Regions from separate parts of the Streptomyces sp. NPDC057565 genome, predicted to be linked through region 1. Evidence: riboswitches for the same ligand, from Rfam matches in the RefSeq annotation. Region 1 holds a riboswitch; the other holds the start of a gene.
What was found. Region 1 has a riboswitch for cobalamin ahead of ACFU8W_RS07460 (prenyltransferase/squalene oxidase repeat-containing protein). Riboswitches for the same ligand answer to the same signal wherever they lie in the genome.

Region 1 (4,157 bases):
GACCCCCGCCTCGTACAGCGCACCCGGCAGCGACTTGAGCAGCCGGGCCGGGTTGGCGAGCGAGTTCGCCGCGCCGATGCAGATCAGCAGTGCGGCCAGCTTCGCCCCGTCGTACAGCGCGAAGAGCAGCTGCTCGGCGGTGACCCGGCCGCCGATCCTGACACCCTGCGCCCAGTCGGGCAGCGGGACTTCGGGGAGGGTGACCACCAGGTGCGTACCGGGGATCGGCGAGCCGAGGACGACGGAGAACAGCAACCGCACGGCGACGACGAACAGTCCGATCTTGATGAACGCCCCGTACGAACGCGCCCACGGCGCATCCGTACGGCGCGCCGCCACGACATATCCGGCCACGCCCACCAGCAGCCCGAGCAGCAGCGGATTGCTGGTCCGCGACGCGGCGGTGGCCAGCCCGAGCGCCCACAGCCACCAGGCCCCGGCGGGCAGGGCATTGCTGCGGGTCGCCGCGGGCGCCCGCAGTGCATGGCTGAGCCGGACCGCGCCGGGGGAGGCGGTCATCCGCGCCGGCGGCGGGCCTGCAGGACGGCGGCGATGCCGAGCAGCAGGACGGCACCGAGCCCGACGAGCACGCCGGTGGACGGACCGCTGCGCCCGTTCCCGGGGTGGGAGGACGAGGGAGAGGCGGACGCCGTGTGCCCGCTGCCGGAGACCTGCTCACCGCAGCCCGAGGCGGGGTAGCCGGAGATGGCGCAGAGCAGGGCGTCGCTGCTGTAGCGCAGCGGCTTGGCCACCGAGGCGAGCGCCTCGGCGGTACTCGCCCCGGGGGCGACCTGCGCACAGGCGGTGCGCAGCGCGGGCGGCGTCTCCCCGGCCGGGGCGTCCGCCGCCGTGCCGGGGTCGATGACGAGCGCGACGCGCTTGGTGCCGTCCTTGGCGGGGGTGTCCGCGCAGACCGTCGCGAAGTCGGGGCTGCGGCGCGGCTTCGCCGAGTCCTGGGAGTCCTCGCTCACGGAGAACCGGAAGCCCTGCACCGCCCCGTCGTCGGGCCGGACGAGCGAGGGTCCCTGGGTGGCGTAGGCCCAGCCGGACCCCTTGCCCTCCCAGAACGACCAGTAGCGGTAGCCGGCCGCATGGGCGGTGCCCGCGCCGAGCACGGTCAGAGCGGCGCCGAGCACCAGCAGCAGCGCGACGGCCACCCGTCCGCCGAAGGCATGCCCCGCACGATTCCCCGCCCGGTTCACGGCTGCTTCCGGCGGCTGCTGATCAGGAAACCGATGCCCGCACCGGCGGCGAGACCGATACCGACCAGCCACCACACCCCGAGACCGGCGTCGTCGCTGGTGCCGTCCTGGGCCGAGAAGTCGTCCGGGGTCGCACTGGGCGTGATGACGGCGGCGGGCGCGGGACCGCTCGCGTTCAGCTCCCGGATCAGGTCGACGCCACCGAAGTCGCGGGCGTCGGCGCCGGTCGCGTGCGCGGCCAGGACCAGCTGGGCATAGGCGGCCGGGCCGCTCTCCTCGGCCCAGCTCCTGGAGTTCTTCTGCAGCCAGCCGACCGCGTCGGCCGCCTTGTTCTTGTGGCCCGCGGAGGCCAGGGCGACGACCGCGTCCGCGGTGTTGCCGAAGTCGGGCTGCGGGGTGGTGTCGTCGGAGCCCGGCATCGGCGGCAGGTTCAGATGGTTGCCGTTCTTCGCGAGGGCGCCCGCGAGGTGGAAGGCGCCGTTCTGGGCAGCCTGCTCCGGCTTGACGACGTCGCTCGTCCGGCAGGCCGGCGGCTTGCCCTCGACCGTGGCGTTGTCCCCGGCGGCCAGCCCCTTGCCCATCGAGCCGAGCACGGCGGCCGCGGTGGCATCCGCGTTCGCGGCGAGCTTCCCGGCCTTGTCGGGCTGGTACGCGAACGCGCCCCCGTCCTTGCCGCCGCACGGGATCGCGAGCGCGAGCAGTGCGTCGTACGGGGTTTTGCCGCCCGGATTCGTCATGTCGCCGATCCGCTGGCCCTGCCGGGCCAGCGCGCCGATCACGATCGAGGTGGAGTTGGCGTCGCTGGGGGAACCCGCGTTGTAGCCCCAGCCGCCGTCCTCGTTCTGGATGGACTTCAGCCAGCGGACGCCGTTGTTCACGATGTCGCCGTGCCCGCCGATTTCCGCCAGCGCCTGCACCGCGGCGGCGGTCGCATTGGTGTCCAGCATGGTCTTGGCGTCGCACGGCTTGGAGACATCGGCGCGGTACGAGGCGTAGGCGCCGCTCGCGCACTGCTGGGCGATCAGCCAGTCCACCGACTTCGTCGCGGGCACGACCCCCTCGACGCGCTGGGCGAGGAAGGCCAGCGACTGCCGCCAGACCCCGTCGTACGTCGGGTCCTTGGTTCCGTACAGCCCGGAGGGCAGCGCGACGGACGGGGTGGGGGAGGGGGACGGTGCCGCGACCGCGGCCGGGGCAGCGGCCGCACAGAGCACGGTGGCGGTGGCGGCGAGCGCTGCTGCGCTGCGGCGTACGGTCATGGCGGGCTGAGCCTCTCCTGGTGGGAAACCGGGCACAGGCACACTCAGGCACCAGGCTCCGGCCCCGTATTCCTCGACGGTGCCGGCCACCGGGGTTCCGGTGACGCGAGCCGGTCACGACCGCGGACAGGGCAGCCCGACTCACCGCTGTGTCAGCGGCTCACGGTTGCGTGGTCAGTGCCGGATTCGCACCGGCTTCCCCCTGAACGGGCATGATGACGACTCGCACATTCTACCGGGGCGTAGCCGGCCCCTTCCGGGCGGAGGGCTGCCTCACACAGCGACGTACGTCACGGGTCCGCTGCCCGGCACCGCCTCCGCGCGCCCCAGCTTCACCAGCCGGCGCACATGAGCCTCCGCCTCGGAGACGGCGATGTTCCGCGAACCGTACGGGATCTGCTCCCAGGGCCGGTTCCACTCCATCCGCTCGGCCAGTTGCCATGGCGTCAACGGGGTGGCGAGCAGGGCGAGCAGTCCGGTCAGCCGCTCCTCGTGATGGTCGAGGAGTTCCCCTACGCGCCCCGCCGCGTCCGCGAACGGGTGCTGGTGGGCGGGGAGCACCTCGGCGACCCCGAGCCGGCCGATGCGCTCCAGCGAGTCCAGGTAGTCGCCCAGGGGGTCGGTGACCGTCGCATCGTCCGGGTCCTCGTACAGCCCGATGTGGGGGCTGATGCCGGGCAGCAGATGGTCACCGGAGAAGAGACGGCCGCGGCCGGGCAGACCGGCCGGGTGGTCCTCCTCCAGGTGCAGGCAGACATGGCCGGGGGTGTGGCCCGGCGTCCAGATCGCCCGGAGCCGCCGGCCCGCGAGGTCGAGCAGCTCGCCGGGGACGATCTCGCGGTCCGGGAGGGCGGCGCGCAGTCCGGGGAGCGTGCGCATCCGGCCGCCCGTGCGGGCGGCGCGCAACGGGGCGAGGTGCTCCTCCGGTGCGCCGACCGCGGCGAGCTTCGCCGCGAGGTAGCTCAACCAGGTGCCCGGTTCGGATTCGCGGGTGCGGCGCACGATCGCGGTGTCCGCGGCGTGCATCGCGATCCACGCCCCCGATGCCTCGCGGACCTGTCCGGAGAGTCCGTGGTGGTCGGGGTGGTGGTGGGTGATGACCACGCCGTGGATGCCTGCGATGTCCACACCGACGGCGGCGACTCCGGCGACCAGGGTGTCCCAGGCGTCGGGGTCGTCCCAGCCGGTGTCGACGAGGACCGGCCCGCGGTCGGTGTCGAGGACATGCACCAGGGTGTGGCCGAGCGGGTTGTCCGGGATCGGGACCTTGATGGACCACACGCCGCCGCCGTGCTCGGTCACCTGTGTCATGGGCTCCCCATCTCTCGCGTCGGCCGGGCCGCGCTGTGCCACCCCTACTGTAACGAGAACTTGTTCCATTAGTAGCCCAAGTCGACCATCCGTGCGGGGGTGTTGCAGCGCCCCCGTCCGGGGCGTGGACTCCTGGAACTGGAACTGGTATCAGTTCTGACACGGAGTCAGATATGAAATCAGGTGTGGAGTCGGTACGTGCCGGGTCGCGGGAGGCAGCAGCCATGACCGAGCTTGTGGAACACGGAAAACTGTTCATCGGCGGGGAGTTGGTCGATCCGCTCGGCCGGGACGTCATCGAGGTGATATCGCCCCACACCGAGCAGGTCATCGGTCGGGTGCCGCACGCCTGTGAAGCGGATGTGGACCGGGCTGTCGCCGCCGC
Region 2 (4,157 bases), on a different contig from region 1:
GCCGTGCCGGGTACGGGAGGCGGCGGGGCCCTCGGAGTCCGGGCCGTTCTGCCGGCGTACCGGGGGCACCGCATCCGTCCTTTCCCGGTGCTGTACGAAGCCGCGGATGATCGTTGGCGAATCGGTTCGCCGCAAGGCGTAACCGGCAGATCGGGAGTCAGTTACATCGGCGTCGGGACCGTGCGTTCCGCCGTCCCGGGCATCGGCAGAACCTGCATGACGTGCGCGACCTGTACGACCTAGCGAAGAGGAAGATCATGAGCGCGATTCACCCCAAGATCACCGACGTTCTCACGAACACCTTCAAGGTGCCCGCCGCCGAGATCCTTCCGGGTTCCACGATGGACAGCCTGGAGATGGACTCCCTCGCCGTCGCCGAGTTCGCCGTCATCATCAAGGAGACGCTGGGGGTCGAGGCCGACTCCGACAAGCTCTACAAGGACGCCACCCTCGCCGACATCACGACGTTCATCGATGCTGCGATGAGCGGCGATCCCGCGATGAGCGACGCCCGATGAACAGGCCTGCCGTCGCCGTCACCGGTCTGGGGATGATTACCCCGGTCGGCAACGACACCGACACCACCTGGGAAGGGGTGTGCGCGGGGGTCTCACCGGCCCGCACCGTCCCCGAGCTCGAAGGCTGCGCGATCGACTTCGCCTGCACGGTCTCCGGCATCGATCTGGACGAGGCGGTCGGCGGCCGTGCGGCCTTCCGGATGGGGAGGTACGTCAAGTTCGCCGTCCTCGCCGCGCGGGAAGCGGTCGCGGACGCCGGACTGGACCCGGCCGACTGGGACGGCAGCCGGGTCGCCGTGGTCGTCGGCACCAGCAGCGGAGGCTCCGCGGGCCTGACCGAACAGGCCGTCGCCCTCGACCGGCGCGGACCGGGGGCCACTTCACCGGCGGGGATCCTCCTCGCCATTCCGAACATGCCCGCTGCGGAGATCGCCATCCGGATGGGGGCGACCGGTCCCAGCCTGGCGCCGTGCACCGCCTGTTCGTCCGGGGTCACCGCCCTCTCCGTCGCCCGGGACCTGCTGGTCACCGGGCAGTGCGACCTCGCGATCGCCGGAGCCACCGAGTCGATCGTCTTCCCGGTCGCCATGACCGGATTCGCCCGGTCCGGTGCCGCCGCGACGAGGGACGGCGACCTGGCCCGCCTCTGCCGGCCGTTCGCGGCCGACCGCGCCGGTCTCGTCATGGGCGAGGGTGCCGCCGTCATGGTGCTGGAACGGGCGGACGACGCACGGGCCCGGGCAGCGGTCCCGCGGGCGCTGCTCGCCGGGACGGGCGCCACCACCGACGCCCACCATCCCACCAGTCCGCATCCGTCCGGCGCCGTCGCCCGGGCCGCGGTCGAGGCCGCGCTGCGCGACGCGGACTGGGAGGCCGAGGACGTCGAACACGTCAACGCGCACGGCACGTCGACACCGCTGGGCGACGCCACCGAAGCCGCTCTCATCAGCCGGGCCTACCCGCACCGGCCACCCGTCACCGCCCCCAAGGGGGTACTGGGCCACTGCATGGGGGCTGCCGGAGCCATCGAGGCGGGGCTGACGATCCTCACGCTGCAGCGCGGCGTCGTACCGCCGATCGCCAACCTGGACGCCCCGGCGCCCGAGTTCGACATCGACTGCGTCACCGAACAGCCTCGCCACCGGCCCGTCCGACGCGCCGTGAGCCACTCCTTCGGGTTCGGCGGCCACAATGCCGTGGTCGCCCTCCAGCGCCCGTAGGCATGGGGGAGCGGGCCGGGACGGCCGGGGCGCCTGCGGCCCCACCACACCGCCGACCAGCCGCGCGGGGCAGCGTGATAGCTTGCCGAAGCCAGTCAAACTCCACGTAGGGGTCAGGGAATCCGGTGCGAATCCGGAGCTGACGCGCAGCGGTGAGGGGGACGGGCGGGGCCACGGCCACTGGGACGTCCACGGATGTCCTGGGAAGGCGTCCCGTCCGAAGGAACCCGAGTCCGAAGACCTGCTGGCACCTGCCGCCCGGTACCGGGCGGCAGCACTCCGTACACCGGGCTCCGCGCATGGGCCCTGAGACGCAGAGGGACTCCGTGCCGTCCATAGCCAGCCCTGTCCGCGCCGCCGCCCTGCTCTCGGCGGCACTTCTCCTGCTGACCGCGTGCGGCGGAGGGACCGACGACTCTGCAGCCAAGTCAGCCGGTGGCGAAGGCTATCCGGTGACGCTCAGGAACTGCGGCCGCACCGTCACCGTCGCAGCCGCACCGCACCACGCCGTCTCCGTCGACCAGGGATCGACGGAGATCCTGCTCTCCCTCGGCCTCGCCGATCGGCTGGCGGCCACAGCCACCTGGACCGACCCGGTGATGAAGGGACTGGAGAAGGCCAACGCGAAGGTGCCACGCCTCTCGGAGAACCGGCCGTCGTCGGAGAAGGTCCTCGACCAGGAACCCGACTTCGTCAGCGCCTCGTTCGAATCGACCCTCGCCAAGGGCGGCGTCGCCCCCCGAGAGCAGTTCGAGGAGCTCGGTGTCCCCACCTACGTGTCGCCCGCCGACTGCACCGGCAAGGACAACAGCGGCGGCGGCGACGGAGCGCGTACCGAAGCACTGACCATGGACAGCGTCTACGGCGAAGTGCGCGATCTGGCGGCGGTGTTCGGCGTCCAGCAGCGCGGAGACGAGCTCGTCGCCCGGCTGCGGGAGCGGGTGAAGAAGGCCACCGACGGCATCGACGCGTCCGACGCCACCCTCCTCTACTGGTTCTCCGACTCCAAGGCCCCGTACCTGGCGGGCTGCTGCGGCGCACCCGGCGTCATCACCAGGGAGCTCGGAGCGAAGAACGTCTTCGACGACACCCATGAGGAATGGCCGCAGATCAGCTGGGAGACCGTCGCCGACCGCAACCCCGACGTCCTGGTCATCGGCGATCTGACGCGCAAGGCACAGACCGCCGAGAGCGCCGCGAAGAAGATCGAGTTCCTGGAGTCCAATCCCGCGACGAAGAACATGGACGCCGTCAAGCACAAGCGGTACGTGCTCCTCAGCGGCCAGGCCATGAACCCGTCCATCCGGACGGTCGAAGGCCTGGAACAGGTCGCCGCCGGGCTGCGGACGTTCGGGCTCGCCGGGTGACGGACACCGAACGGGGCGCAGCGGTACGTACGGAGCAGGCACCCGGAACCGATACGCACCACAGGGCCGGTGGCGCGCGGGGGCTGCGCGACGGTGTGCTGTGGGCCGCGGGCGTCGCCCTGCTCGGGTTGTCCGTTGCCGTCGCCGTCACCATCGGCCCCGCCCGGATCTCCGTCGCCGACGTCTGGTCCGCGGTGGCCGCCCATCTCGGGGTGGGCGACTCGCGGCTCACCCCGATCCGGGACGGCATCATCTGGAACCTGCGCATGCCCCGTACTGTGCTCGCCGCCGTGTGCGGCGCCGGGCTCGCGGTGTGCGGCACGGTCATGCAGTCCCTGCTCCGCAACCCGCTCGCCGACCCGTTCGTCCTCGGCGTCTCCTCCGGGGCGTCGACGGGCGCGGTCGTGGTCGTCGTACTCGGGGTGGGCGGGGGAGCGGTGTCGATCTCGACCGGGGCATTCATCGGGGCGCTCTGCTCGTTCGCCCTGGTGCTGCTGCTCAGCCACACCCTCGGCGGTACGACGGACCGGGTCGTCCTCTCCGGCGTCGCGGCCATGCAGCTGTTCTCCGCACTGACCTCCTTCGTGGTGATGACCTCGGCCGACGCCGAGCAGACCCGAGGTGTGCTGTTCTGGTTGCTCGGCTCGCTCAGCGGGGTCGGCTGGAGCGATGTGTGGGTCTGCTTCAGCGTGCTCGTCGTGACCCTGCTGATCTGTCTGGGCCACGCCCGTACGCTCGACGCCTTCGCCTTCGGCCAGGACGCGGCCGCCGCACTGGGAGTCAACGTCGGCCGCACCCGGATCGTGCTGCTCTGCACGACCGCGCTGCTGACCGCCGCGCTCGTCAGCTCGGCGGGCGCCATCGGCTTCGTCGGACTGGTGCTGCCCCATGCCGCCCGGGCGCTCACCGGCTCCGGGCACCGGCGGCTGCTACCGGTCACCGCGCTGGCCGGGGCGGTGTTCCTGGTCTGGGTCGACACGCTCGCCCGGACCGTCCTCGACCCGCAGGAGGTGCCGGTGGGCGTCGTCACCGCCCTCATCGGCGTACCCGCG

Region 2: linked by a shared signal. The riboswitch ahead of ACFU8W_RS23190 (ABC transporter substrate-binding protein) and the one ahead of ACFU8W_RS07460 (prenyltransferase/squalene oxidase repeat-containing protein) in region 1 are both predicted to bind cobalamin.

The regions. Positions count from the first base shown of each region.
Region 1 covers NZ_JBHVFU010000003.1:40,909-45,065, forward strand. Annotated here, with positions in the region: gene ACFU8W_RS07450 (energy-coupling factor transporter transmembrane component T) at 1-519, opposite strand, end outside; gene ACFU8W_RS07455 (SCO2322 family protein) at 516-1,202, opposite strand; gene ACFU8W_RS07460 (prenyltransferase/squalene oxidase repeat-containing protein) at 1,199-2,461, opposite strand; cobalamin riboswitch at 2,569-2,703, opposite strand; gene ACFU8W_RS07465 (MBL fold metallo-hydrolase) at 2,735-3,772, opposite strand; gene ACFU8W_RS07470 (aldehyde dehydrogenase) at 3,997-4,157, shown strand, end outside.
Region 2 covers NZ_JBHVFU010000012.1:200,555-204,711, forward strand. Annotated here, with positions in the region: gene ACFU8W_RS23180 (acyl carrier protein) at 258-518, shown strand; gene ACFU8W_RS23185 (beta-ketoacyl-[acyl-carrier-protein] synthase family protein) at 515-1,738, shown strand; cobalamin riboswitch at 1,814-2,002, shown strand; gene ACFU8W_RS23190 (ABC transporter substrate-binding protein) at 2,038-3,105, shown strand; gene ACFU8W_RS23195 (FecCD family ABC transporter permease) at 3,189-4,157, shown strand, end outside.